DNA from 3 places in the Shewanella sp. GXUN23E genome. Region 3 is predicted to be linked to each of the others. Evidence: predicted binding sites of a transcription regulator. Region 3 holds the regulator's gene; each other region holds the start of a gene.
The links. The regulator LexA, encoded in region 3, represses DNA repair genes until DNA is damaged. The targets are predictions, from matches to a motif close to TACTGTATNNNNATACAGTA.
Positions count from the first base shown of each region.

Region 1 (4,286 bases), on a different contig from region 3:
GCTTGTAGAAGAAAGTATCAGTCGCACCCAGCTTGTTACCGTGACGCACTGCGCGGCGAATTATACGGCGCAGCACATAACCACGACCTTCGTTGGATGGCATCACGCCATCGGAAACCAGGAAAGCGCAGGAGCGGATATGGTCAGCAATCACCTTCAGCGAATTGTTGCTCAGATCCTCAACGCCAATGATCTCTGCAGCTTTGGCGATCAACTTGGTGAAAATATCGATTTCGTAGTTGGAATGCACACCCTGCAGAATTGCCGCAATACGCTCAAGCCCCATACCGGTGTCTACAGAAGGCTTTGGCAGCGCATCCATAGTGCCGTCAGCCTGACGGTTAAACTGCATAAATACGATGTTCCAGATCTCGATGAAACGATCGCCATCTTCTTCCGGTGTACCAGGACGGCCGCCCCAGATATGGTCGCCATGATCGTAGAAAATTTCAGTACAAGGACCACAAGGACCTGTGTCACCCATCTGCCAGAAGTTGTCAGACGCATAAGGTGCACCTTTATTGTCACCAATACGGATAATGCAATCTTCCGGTACGCCGATCTCTTCTTTCCAGATGTTATAAGCTTCGTCGTCTGTCTCATATACCGTCACACACAGACGCTCTTTTGGCAGCTTCAGATCTTCTGTCAGGAAGGTCCATGCAAAACGGATAGCGTCATGCTTGAAATAATCACCAAAGCTGAAGTTACCCAGCATTTCAAAGAAAGTGTGGTGACGGGCAGTGTAACCCACATTGTCCAGGTCATTGTGCTTACCACCGGCACGCACACAGCGCTGCGCTGTGGTGGCGCGGGAATAGCTGCGCTTGTCAAATCCCAGGAACACGTCCTTAAACTGGTTCATCCCGGCGTTGGTGAACAACAGGGTTGGATCATTGCCCGGAACCAGCGAACTGCTGTCGACTACCTGATGACCATTTCTGGCGAAAAACGCCAAGAATGCGCTTCTCAGCTCTGCAGTGGTTTTGTACATGAAATCTTCCTGAATGGATGTCTTGAAATTAAGCAAATGAGTAAGTGTACACACTCACCCTCAAATGCCCAGCATTATAAGCAGACAAGCGGCCAACAACCAGTGTTGTTTGTTAATTGCGGGGGACAGGAAGAGCAAAAGAATAGCTGAAAATAAAGAAGGCACCATCGGCGCCTTCAGTCATCTGTATAAGGGTCATATTCCAGTGCATGGGCAACCTGATCATAATTGAAGCCCTGGCCCATTAAATAACGGACCCGTCTGGCCTTTTCTTTATGTTCAAGCTTACCGGCAGCGCCAAATTTACGTTGGGCTTTATCACGGGCCAACTGATACCAGTCACAGTCACAATGATTCATCACTGTGTTGCTCAGTTCTGCAGGAATGCCCTTCTGCATAAAAGCCTGCTTCACTTTAGCAGGCCCATGACCACGGCTGATATGGCTTTGCAACAGCATTTGCGCATAACGATCATCATCCAGATATCCCATGGACTCACAATAATCCATGGCCATATCGGCATCGACTGAATCAAACCCTTTGGCCAGCAATTTGGCCTTAAGCTCAGCCCGGGAATGGTCCCGCCGCGCCAGCATTGCCAGCGCGGTTTGTTTCACATCCTGGCTCAGAAGACTTCACCAGTTTCCAGGTCAACATTTTCATCGCCACTGGCAGTAGGGGCACCGGCTTCAGCAGAACTCAGCAGCAGTGTACGCAGTTGCTGCTCAATTTCTGCTGCAATCTGAGGATTGTCTGTCAGGAACTTACCGGCATTGGCACGGCCCTGACCAATCTTGTCACCTTTGTAGCTGTACCAGGCACCGGATTTTTCTACCAGCTTGTGCGCCACACCCAGATCCACCAGTTCACCGGTGCGGTTAATCCCCTGACCGTAAAGGATTTGGAAGTCCGCCTGTTTGAATGGCGCAGCAATCTTGTTCTTCACCACTTTCACACGAGTTTCGTTACCGACAACCGCGTCGCCTTCTTTAATGGCGCCGGTGCGGCGAATATCCAGACGTACCGAGGCGTAGAACTTCAGTGCGTTACCACCTGTGGTGGTTTCCGGGTTACCGAACATCACACCAATCTTCATACGGATCTGGTTAATGAAAATACACATACAGTTGGATTGCTTCAGGTTACCGGTCAGCTTACGCATGGCCTGAGACAGCATACGGGCCTGCAGACCCATGTGCGAATCCCCCATCTCACCTTCAATTTCAGCTTTGGGCGTCAATGCAGCAACCGAGTCGATGACGATCACGTCTACCGCACCACTGCGTGCCAGCGCATCACAGATCTCCAGCGCCTGCTCACCGGTATCTGGCTGAGAACACAACAGGTTGTCGATATCCACGCCCAGCTTTTTGGCATACACAGGATCCAGTGCGTGCTCGGCATCGATAAAGGCGCAGGTCTTGCCCTGACGCTGAGCGGCTGCAATCAGCTCCAGAGTCAGTGTGGTTTTACCTGAAGATTCAGGGCCATAGATTTCAGTAATACGACCCAGAGGTAAACCACCTGCACCCAGTGCGATATCCAGAGACAGAGAACCGGTTGAAATCGTTTCCACGTCCATGGTGCGGTTATCGCCCAGCTTCATGATGGAGCCTTTACCAAACTGCTTTTCAATTTGGCCCAGGACAGCTGTCAGCGCTTTCTGTTTGTTCTCGTTCATTAACAAATCCTTCAATCACTTACTATGGTGTTCATTCACCACAATAGACAATAGCGTATAATCGTTTCACCGCACCCGAAGCAGTGTCTTTTGATTTGGCTCCGGCAAGAAACAAAATCAAAATCCAGCTCACGCACCGGATGACCAACTGCAAACTAGTATACTGTACAGTCATACAGTATCAAGTACTGTATAAAATTATTTTTATCTCTTTCAGTGGGTAAATTCTCATCAGATAATTCATCCAGCCTCATCACATCTGCACCGAATATTGTTAAGATCTGCGCCACTTCGACTGACTGCCGCTTCCCAACAGCCATAGCTCTGTTGAACACCTGACGGCATAACCAAAGGCAAACCCGCAGCAATGACGGCTGAAATTGATACCACCGATTTGGAAAAGCATACCCCCATGATGCGTCAGTACCTGACGATGAAGGCAGAGCACCCCGAGATGCTGCTGTTTTATCGTATGGGGGACTTCTATGAACTGTTCTACGATGATGCCAAGCAAGCATCTGAAATGCTTGGTATTTCCCTAACAGCCAGAGGAAAAAGTGGTGGCGATCCGATCCCGATGGCGGGCATTCCCTATCATGCCGTTGAGGGATATCTGGCCAAGTTGGTACAACTGCGTCAATCGGTCGCGATTTGTGAACAGGTGGGCGATCCTGCGACATCCAAGGGGCCGGTCGAACGTAAAGTAGTACGCATTGTGACCCCGGGGACACTCACTGACGAAGCCTTATTGCAGGAGCGACAGGATAACCTGCTGGCTGCCATCTACGAAGGCAAGCATGGCTACGGCTACGCCACCCTGGATGTTGCCTCCGGTCGCTTTGTGATTGCCGAGCTTGAAACCACTGAGTCACTGGAAGCTGAACTGCAACGCACCAATCCTGCGGAGTTGTTGTACAGCGAAGATTTCAGTCAGATGCAGCTGATTAATACTATTAAGGGCAAGCGCCGCCGCCCTGAGTGGGAATTTGATTACGACACCTGCATCAGGCTGCTGCTGGAGCAATTTGGCACCAAAGATCTGCGTGGCTTCGGCATCAGCGACGCCCGCTTATCACTGCAGGCCGCTGGCTGTTTGATGCAGTATGTTAAAGATACCCAACGCACCGCACTGCCCCACATCAATTCCATCGTGCGCTTCAACCAAAGCGACACCATAGTGCTGGATGCCGCCACCCGCCGCAATCTGGAACTGACGGTCAACCTTGGCGGTGGTCGTGACAATACGCTGGCTTCGGTACTGGATGCCACCGCAACCCCGATGGGCAGTCGCATGCTGCAGCGCTGGCTGCATCAGCCACTGCGTAACCATGAAGCCATCCGTTCGCGCCAGCAGGGCGTGCAGGAGTTGCTGCAATCGGGTCTGTACAACGATGTTCATGACACGCTTAAAGCCCTGGGGGATGTCGAGCGGATCATGGCCCGTCTTGCGCTGCGCAGCGCCCGTCCCAGGGATTTCGCCCGTTTACGTCAGGCACTGGGCATGCTGCCAGAGCTGCAGAGTATGCTGAGCAGTTGTCAGAGCGACTATTTACGCCGTCTGGCATCGATGCTGGGAGAGTTTCCCGAGCAATATGAATTGCTTGAGCGCGC
Region 1 is NZ_JBOZWP010000005.1:227,780-232,065, reverse strand. Features, by position in the region: gene alaS (alanine--tRNA ligase) at 1-994, opposite strand, end outside; gene ACRRUX_RS07340 (regulatory protein RecX) at 1,171-1,611, opposite strand; gene recA (recombinase RecA) at 1,620-2,675, opposite strand; gene mutS (DNA mismatch repair protein MutS) at 3,043-4,286, shown strand, end outside.
Region 1: a site for LexA is predicted at 2,837-2,856, ahead of recA (recombinase RecA). Genes of this name have one in related genera too.

Region 2 (4,286 bases), on a different contig from region 3:
TTCAGTTCAGCTTCGTTTTTTGCCCAGGGAGCATCTTCACGATCGTACTCGTAAGCGTCACCGGGCTTATTGAAATCCATTGGCTCATCAAGCAATGACAGCGCGTAAACAAATCGTTCGTATCGACGCTTCTGCGCCAGATCGTACATCTGGTACGCCTTATCAAGATCGCCGCTTTTCAGCATGTCGTCGAATTGGTCGCGAAACGCATTAAAGCTGTCAACATCGGCCTGAGTCAGCACGTTGCGACGATAATCCATCTGCTGCAGATAACGATCGAAAATCTGCTGGGAAAATGCGTCATTCAGATCGAATCTGTGGTAATGAGAGCGGGTCAACAGACCGGTTACCCGCTTGCTCGCCACTTTATGTTGTGGCTCTTGCGTAAGCGTGGGTAACTCGTTGACTTGAATTGCCGGGGAAATGGCCCACGCCGACATCCCGACAAACATGGTTGCAATGGACGCGGCAATAGTCAGTTTTCGCATCAACAAGTTACTCCTTTACGATATTGATTACACCAGGATGTGCTCTACACGTACTTTTACAGTCAGACCGGTATCCAGCTGTACGTGAACATCCTCTTTGTTAATGTCGACAACCTGTCCTTTCACTGGTGTCATACCCAGTTTGACATTAACACGCTGATTTGGTTTCAGCTCGCTCAGCTGTGCAGGCACCAGATTTTCCACCACGGCAGGCGCCTTCTTGGTCATTGGCTTATCCTGACGCTTGGCTTTGGCTGGGCGAGGCTTGGTAAACTCTTTCTTGGCTTTGGCAGCAGGTTTCTTGCCGGCGTTGTCTTTCTTGGCCTGCTCTGCACGCTTGGCGCGGGCTTTATCCTGGCTTTCTTTCAGCGTTGCCTGAGCGTGCTCAATGTGTTGAGCTTCCAGTTCACCGCAAGGATTACCATCCAAATCAACACGCTGTGCGCCTTCTTTGATGCACTTCAGATAGCGCCAGCTACTAGTATAGCGTCTCAGGGCTACGCGCAACTGGGTCTTACTGACTTTGGAATCATCAGCCAACCTATCAGCCAAATCCTGAAACAATCCAATCTTGAGCGGCTTAGTTTCACCTTCAGCGATAAAGCACAAAGGAAATGTTTCATACAAATACGCCAGAATAGCGTTGGTGTCGGTCAACTTTTCTGTTGATTCCATCATTACTTCCACAGTTATATTGCAAATCAGCAACGGTAAACATTTGTTGTACCCACAATGCCGATTCAATCAGTCAATATTGCCAAGTGATATCACTTAGCGTCAAAAATCATTCTGTTACGGGCTGTTTCCGTAACCCAAACATACCCTATGGAGTTGCTCTCGCCAAGGGCAGGCAACGACCTCGATACAGGACATGGCCGCTTATTATAAGCCGCACTCAGGTGAATGCGACCATGATTTACATTAAAGCGGTCAATGTTTAAGCAAACAATGCAATTTCAAGGGTTTTAACCAGTATCTCCAGTCCCTGCTGATCGTCTGCGCTGAACCGATTGTGCAAAGGACTGTCGATATCGAGCACCGCAATCACTTCACCGGCATGGTGCACCGGAATAACGATTTCGGCATTGCTGGCGCTGTCACAGGCAATATGCCCCTCAAACTGATGCACGTCATCCACCCGCAGGGTGGAATCCGTGGCCGCACTGGTTCCGCACACGCCTTTACCCCAGGGAATTCTGGCGCAGGCAACTTTGCCCTGAAACGGGCCCAGTACCAATTGTTCATCTTGTTTGATGTAAAACCCTACCCAATTAAGATCCGGCAGCGTTTGATTAATCAGTGCGGAAAAGTTAGCCATGGCCGCAATCATATTGGATTCACCACCCAACAAAGCCTCAGCCTGACGGTTCAGAGAGTCATAACATACCTGATTCATGCAATTCCTCAGTCGGTTTTTACCGCCGGTTTGCGAGCGGTCTTCTTGGGAGTCTCTGGGGACTGGGCCTTAACCGGTGCCCCACCTTTAAGCAAGGATGATAGCTCATCTTTCTGATTTGCCATATAAAAAGCCAGCTTTTCCCAGTCGGCTTCGGCAACTTCTATTTCACAACGCTGAAGAAAAGGCAGCAGGTTGTCGGCGATATCCAGCATTTTGTCATATGCATCCGCCTCCTTTTTAGAAGTAAACGTCATCTTCTCAACCCCTTCTCTTACCACGACATATTGAATCACGACCGCCATGATTTACCCCGTATTAGCGAACACTGTTTTTATATACAGTAAAATAGTGACACAGTCCGCCACTCAATATCAACCAGAACCGCCGACTCAGAATTAATTACTGATATTTCAACGTAAAACAATTAGTATGGAGCCGGATTTCCGTGACGCCAGCCACTATCGGCAGCAAGAATTTGTAACACTCTGACCGTTTCAGCGGGTGATGCGCCAATAATGCTGGTAACTTATACTTTTGAGCTCAGGACAATCGGATAACAGGACCCAGGGTCGCTGACTTACAGATGGATTCAAACTTTCCCCGACATTCAACCCAACGCGACAGTGGCTTATTACCACCAGTGGTATTGTGCCGCTCCTGCGATTTGGTGGTTAGCCGACATGTGCTGCCTCAGGGTGTCAGAGCATTATGTCCCCGGTGTCACACAGCGTTGTATGATACGCCCTATTGCTCGATTAATGGCATGCTGGCTATCTGTCTGGCAGCGCTGTTGCTGTATCTTCCAGCCAATTTGCTGCCGGTGATGGAACTGCAGTTTTTCGGCTCAGTGCGTACCACTACAGTCTTTGGCGGCGCAGCTGCGGTGCTGGAGCAGGGATTTCCTGTAGTAGCCATTGCCGTCATGGTGGCGGCAGTTATCGCCCCCGGCTTATTAATCCTGTCGATTCTCAGCCAAATCCTGCTGGTGAAATACGCCCTCAACACAGGTTGGGGACGGGCACTGCTGAAATTGTTGCTGACCCAACAAAGTCTGCTGACCCAGCTGAGTATGCTGGAAATCTATCTCATCAGTTTTCTGGTTTCTGCTTTTCAGCTCTCGGATCATGCGGATATTTATTTCAATATTGGCACCTTCTGTTTCACCATGCTGTTTTTGTCAGTGCTGTTTCTGCTGAGGGAGTACGACCAGCAGCACATGTGGAGTTTTCTGGATGACCACTAGTCTTCAGGGCAAAGACATAGGCCTGTGCCTGTGCCCCGTGTGCCAGCGCAATAATAAGGTCGCTGACGGTCATTGCCCCCGCTGTGGCACACCGTTGAGATGCCGCAATCTGGCCAGCCTGCAGCAAAGCTGGGCGCTGCTGATCACCGCCGCAGTGTTACTGGTCCCCGCCAATATCTACCCTATTACCATATTGACCAGTCAGGGCAAGATTGCCTACGACACCATATTTTCAGGTATCGCGCACCTTATCCATCTGGATATGCTGCCCATCGCCATTATCGTATTTACCGCCAGTATCGCAGTGCCCTGGCTCAAAATCATCGGCCTGGCAATCTACCTCACCGCCATCACCTTCAAGTTACCCATTCCCAAACGGGTACTGATGACGGGGTTTCACATTATTGAATGGATAGGTCGCTGGTCCATGCTGGATCTGTTCGTGATTTCCATTACCGTTGCCCTGGTGAATATGGGGCAACTGATGGATGCCAAACCCGGGCCCGCAGCCACTGCATTTGCCCTGGTGATTCTGTTTACTCAACTCGCTGCCAAAGTGCTGGACACACGTTTACTCTGGGATCGACTGGAAGCTCAAGATGACGCAAGCTCAACCGCCGAAAATCGTTAAAAAGAAACTCTTTTCCCCCATCTGGCTGCTGCCCTTGGTGGCCCTGGCTCTCGGCGCCTGGCTGGGAATTAAAAGCCTCAGGGAACAAGGGATTGAAATCGAGATCCACTTTCCGAGCGCCAGTGGTATCGATGTCGGCAAAACGCTGGTGCGTTATCAGGGGTTGAACATAGGTAAAGTAGTGGACATAGGACTGGACAGTGACCTGTCAGGCGTCGATGTGAAAGTACTGATGGATTACCGCGCCCAGCCGTTTCTGAAGACAGGTACCCAATTCTGGCTGGTCACCCCAAAAGCCTCGATCAGCGGTGTCGAGGGCCTCGATGCCCTGTTTTCCGGTAATTATATCGCCGTTCAACCGGGCACAGGCGAATCCGAAACCGACTTTGTCGCCCTCAACGAAGCGCCGGCAATGCTGCCCGGAGAGCGCGGCATGGTGGTGGATCTCAAAGCCGCCCAACTTGGGTCTGTCGATGTCGGCTCTCAGGTATTCTTTCGTCAAATCCCGGTCGGGGATGTGGTCAG
Region 2 is NZ_JBOZWP010000002.1:337,881-342,166, forward strand. Features, by position in the region: gene prc (carboxy terminal-processing peptidase) at 1-488, opposite strand, end outside; gene proQ (RNA chaperone ProQ) at 516-1,163, opposite strand; gene ACRRUX_RS03700 (GAF domain-containing protein) at 1,426-1,884, opposite strand; gene ACRRUX_RS03705 (YebG family protein) at 1,893-2,189, opposite strand; gene ACRRUX_RS03710 (paraquat-inducible protein A) at 2,471-3,130, shown strand; gene ACRRUX_RS03715 (paraquat-inducible protein A) at 3,120-3,761, shown strand; gene ACRRUX_RS03720 (MlaD family protein) at 3,730-4,286, shown strand, end outside.
Region 2: a site for LexA is predicted at 2,211-2,230, ahead of ACRRUX_RS03705 (YebG family protein). Genes of this name have one in related genera too.

Region 3 (4,286 bases):
CCTGAACCAGATCGCCGCTGTCATTACCCCAGGCATTGCGCTCGTAGCTGATTACGGCGGCAATTTCCTGAGCTGTCAGCTGTTTACCGAAGGCCTGCATAGCCGTTCCCGGCTTACCATTAATGACGATATTGAGGTGTCCGGCTACTGGGCCCTGAATAACCGGGCTCTTGTGCAGGCTGGGGAATACGCCGGGCAGGCCGGCACCATTAGGCTGATGACAAGCAGCGCAGCGAGCCAGATAAACCTGTTCGCCTTGAGTCATCAATTCTTCTTTGGAAAGAGTTTGGCTGAGTGCCGCCTCGGCCTGAGCCGCGGCAGTCGATGCGGCTTGCTTCTGCGCCGTGACCCACGCAGCAAACTCGGCTTCCGGCATAGCCTGAACAACGATAGGCATAAAGCCATGATCTTTACCGCACAACTCAGCACACTGGCCTCGATAGGTTCCAGGCTGCTCGATTTTGGTCCAGGCCTCGTTGATGAAGCCGGGATTTGCATCTTTTTTAACGGCAAAAGCAGGTACCCACCAAGAATGAATTACGTCTTCAGAGGTCACCAGAAAGCGGATTTTTTTATTGGTGGGCAACACCAGAGGTTTGTCCACTTCAAGCAGATAATGGGGATCTTTCGGAGCCTGATTGTCGATTTGATCTCTGGGGGTCGACAATATCGAAAAGAATTCGATGTCTTCATCAAAATATTTGTAGTGCCATTTCCACTGAGAGCCGGTAACCATCACAGTAATATCGGCATCGCTGGTGTCCTCCATGGCAATTAAGGTTTTGGTGGCAGGTATCGCCATACCAATCAGGATCAGGAATGGGATCAGGGTCCAGATTATTTCAACTTTAGTGCTTTCGTGAAATTGTGCCGGAACGGCACCTTTGGATTTACGGTGATTGAGCATGGAATAAAACATCAATCCAAATACAATCACGCCAATGGCACAGCAGATCAGCAAAATAGTCATATGCAGGTCATAGACTTTATTGCTGATTTCTGTGACCCCCTGGGTCATATTGAGCGGCAATTCCGATGCCGTCAGTGCAGGGGCAAACAGCCCTACTAAAAGATACAGCCAATGCTTCAAAAGACATCTCCTCTGTATAATTGCAACCGCAACTACAAAGAAGAGTCACACAGTAAATCTCTGCTCTATGTTAACTCTTCGGTTCCCACAAAAAGCAATGAGACTGTTAGTGTATTCGGCACCGCGCTTCATTTGAACACGGTATACCGACAGCAAAACGACACACTAATCGCCGTCCATTTGACTTTAATTCTGCTACCAACTTCTTCCGGTCAGTTTTATTAGAGGAGAGTTGGGCAGAAAATTTGCCCTTTAAATTTACATTACTTGCTGCGCAAATATTGATCAAGCTCAAGGCGCAAATGAAATTTTTCAGGGGAATATAAACGGTTAGGCCCCTATCAAGGGGCCTGGTGGGAAAATACAGACTGAGTGCTCAGTGAAAGTTTTGCAATTTTACCGTGTTGATCAAACGGTGCTCATGTCTGAATTGTGAGTGAGCATTCACATCTTCAATTAACCATCCTATTGCTCTGGCGCTTTTGGCAACCAATTGCAAGCGGCGTTGATCCCTTTCATCAAGAGGCGAACTCCAAGCTATCACTGCACTGGACGTACCACTTGTCAGTGCTCTTTCCATCGCCCATAAGGTTTCAACTTCATCTCTGCCACGAACCAGCAGGATTCTGTCCATACGCACACCGGCCTTCGCTAATAGCTGACGATATTCGAACTTGGGAGCATTGATAAGAACAATCCAGCGGCCCTGCTGACTCAGTTGTGCCAGTTGAGGAGCACAGCTGTGCAACTCACTCAGCCCGCGATTTTCACTTTGCAGTGTCAGGATCCGTCCTGCGTCGCTGTCACTGCTGTGAGAGCGCCACAAGCCTGGATGGCGGGGGGCAGTGCCGACGAGTTTGTTCATAGCCAGTCTCCATTGCGAATGACTCCAACAGCCAAACCCTCAATGGTTAGGTGTTGGCAGGTCAGATCTACCTTGATAGGGCTGTAGGCAGCATTTTCAGCGTGCAAATAAACGACATTGCCTTTCTTTTCGAAGCGCTTGACGGTGACATCGTCTTCCACTCTGGCGACTACAACCTGTCCGTTGCGGGCATCCTGTACTTTATGGACTGCCAGCAAGTCGCCTTCCAGAATGCCGATATCTTTCATACTGTCACCGCGCACCCGCAGCAGAAAATCAGCATGGGGATGGAACATGGCAGGATCAACCTGATAGTAATTTTCCACATGTTGCTGCGCCAGAATGGGTTCGCCGGCAGCAACCTGCCCGATCAATGGCAACCCAGGGTCGTCATTTTGTGCTTCTTCCTGAGGCAGACGAATGCCTCTGGAGGTGCCGGGCATGATCTCGATGTAGCCCTTTTTGGCCAGGGCCTTAAGATGCTCTTCAGCCGCATTGGCGCTGCGGAAACCCAATGTTGAAGCGATTTCTGCTCTGGTAGGGGGCATGCCTGTATCGGCAATGTTGCGTTTAATCAGCTCAAGAATTTCGGCTTGGCGTGGCGTCAGCGGTCTCATGTCGGTCCCTGTTTTTTCATACAGTACCTGTCAGTATATACAGTATTTTTTGCAGTGCAAGTATTGTTCAATTCTGTTAGTTGAGAGTGCGTGGCGCTGGGCGGGTTATGTCTGATATTCTATGTCACAATTCAATGTGATGTAGATTGCAGCAAATAATGTCCAAACAAGACTCTTTTTGGTTGAAATCCCTCAGGTGGATCCAGGATAAGCTGGTTCACACTATTACCGTGCCACAGCGCCCGTTCGATGATCTGAATCTGGATCCCGAGCGGCCGATGATTTATGTCCTGAAGACATCGTCCTTCAGTGATATGAACGTGTTGCTGAATATCAGCCAGCAGTTGGGGTTGCCCAGTCCAAACGAACCTTTGATGTTGAAAGGGCGAATGATCCCAAGAGTGGTGTGTCTGGAAGGTGCCAAACCGCTGTTTGGTCGCAGAGCGGGCAACGAACCGTTCCTTGAGGCGTTTACCCAGTTGCTGGAATTACACCGTCAGGACAGTGAGCTGGATGTGCAGTTGGTTCCTGTGAGTCTGTTTTGGGGACGGACTCCGGGTAAAGATGATGACACCATGAAGGCTGCAGTGCTTGAACGCGAAGACCCGAGTTGGTTGCGCAAAGCCCTGATGATTCTGTTCCTTGGGCGTCACAACTTTATTCAGTTTTCCAATGCAGTATCTCTGCGCTATATGGCAGATGAGCACGGCACGGATCAGTCCATTGCTCACAAGCTTGCCAGAGTCGCCAGAGTGCACTTCCGTCGTCAGCGTAAGGTGATGACAGGACCTGCGCTGCCTAACCGTCAGGCGTTGTTCCATTCGTTGCTGAATGCTGAAAATATCAAGCGGGCTATTGAAGAAGAGGCCGCATCCAAGCAGATTTCCGAAGCTGAGGCGAAAGCCCGCGCCATTGAGTATATGGATGAAATCGCGGCGGACTATTCTGACTCGCTGGTGCGCATCGCTGAGCGTATTTTGACTTGGTTGTGGAATAAATTGTATAAGGGCATCAATATCAAAGGTGCCGAGCATGTACGCCAGTTACATCATGATGGCCATGAAATTGTCTATGTGCCTTGCCATCGCAGCCATATGGATTATTTGCTGCTGTCTTACATTCTGTACTTTCAGGGCATGGTGCCTCCGCACATTGCGGCCGGTATCAATCTGAACTTCTGGCCAGCCGGTCCTATGTTCCGCCGTGGTGGCGCATTTTTCATCCGTCGCAGTTTCAACGGTAATAAGCTTTATACCGCAGTGTTCCGCGAGTATCTGGATCAGCTGTTTGCCAAAGGCTATTCGGTAGAGTATTTCACCGAAGGTGGTCGCTCACGTACCGGTCGTTTGTTGGTACCTAAAACCGGAATGCTGGCGATGACGGTCAACAGTGTATTGCGCGGTATTGAACGCCCGGTGACTTTGGTGCCTGTGTATCTGGGGTATGACCATGTAATGGAAGTGGCTACATATCACAAAGAACTCAGTGGTAAGAAGAAGGAAAAAGAGTCGGTTTGGCAGGTGTTTGGTGCCATTCGAAAATTGGGTAACTTCGGCCAGGGTTATGTAAATTTCGGTCAGCCTATCAATCTGCAGAATTTTCTTACCGAGAATGTGGCAGATTGGCGAGAGCAGTTGGCAAATGAACCTGAAAGCAAGCCCAGTTGGTTGACGCCTGTGGTGAATCAGCTGGCCACCAGAGTCATGACCAATAT
Region 3 is NZ_JBOZWP010000003.1:45,536-49,821, reverse strand. Features, by position in the region: partial or broken gene coxB (cytochrome c oxidase subunit II) at 1-1,090, opposite strand, end outside; gene ACRRUX_RS03970 (cell division inhibitor SulA) at 1,467-1,955, opposite strand; gene lexA (transcriptional repressor LexA) at 1,952-2,572, opposite strand; gene plsB (glycerol-3-phosphate 1-O-acyltransferase PlsB) at 2,731-4,286, shown strand, end outside.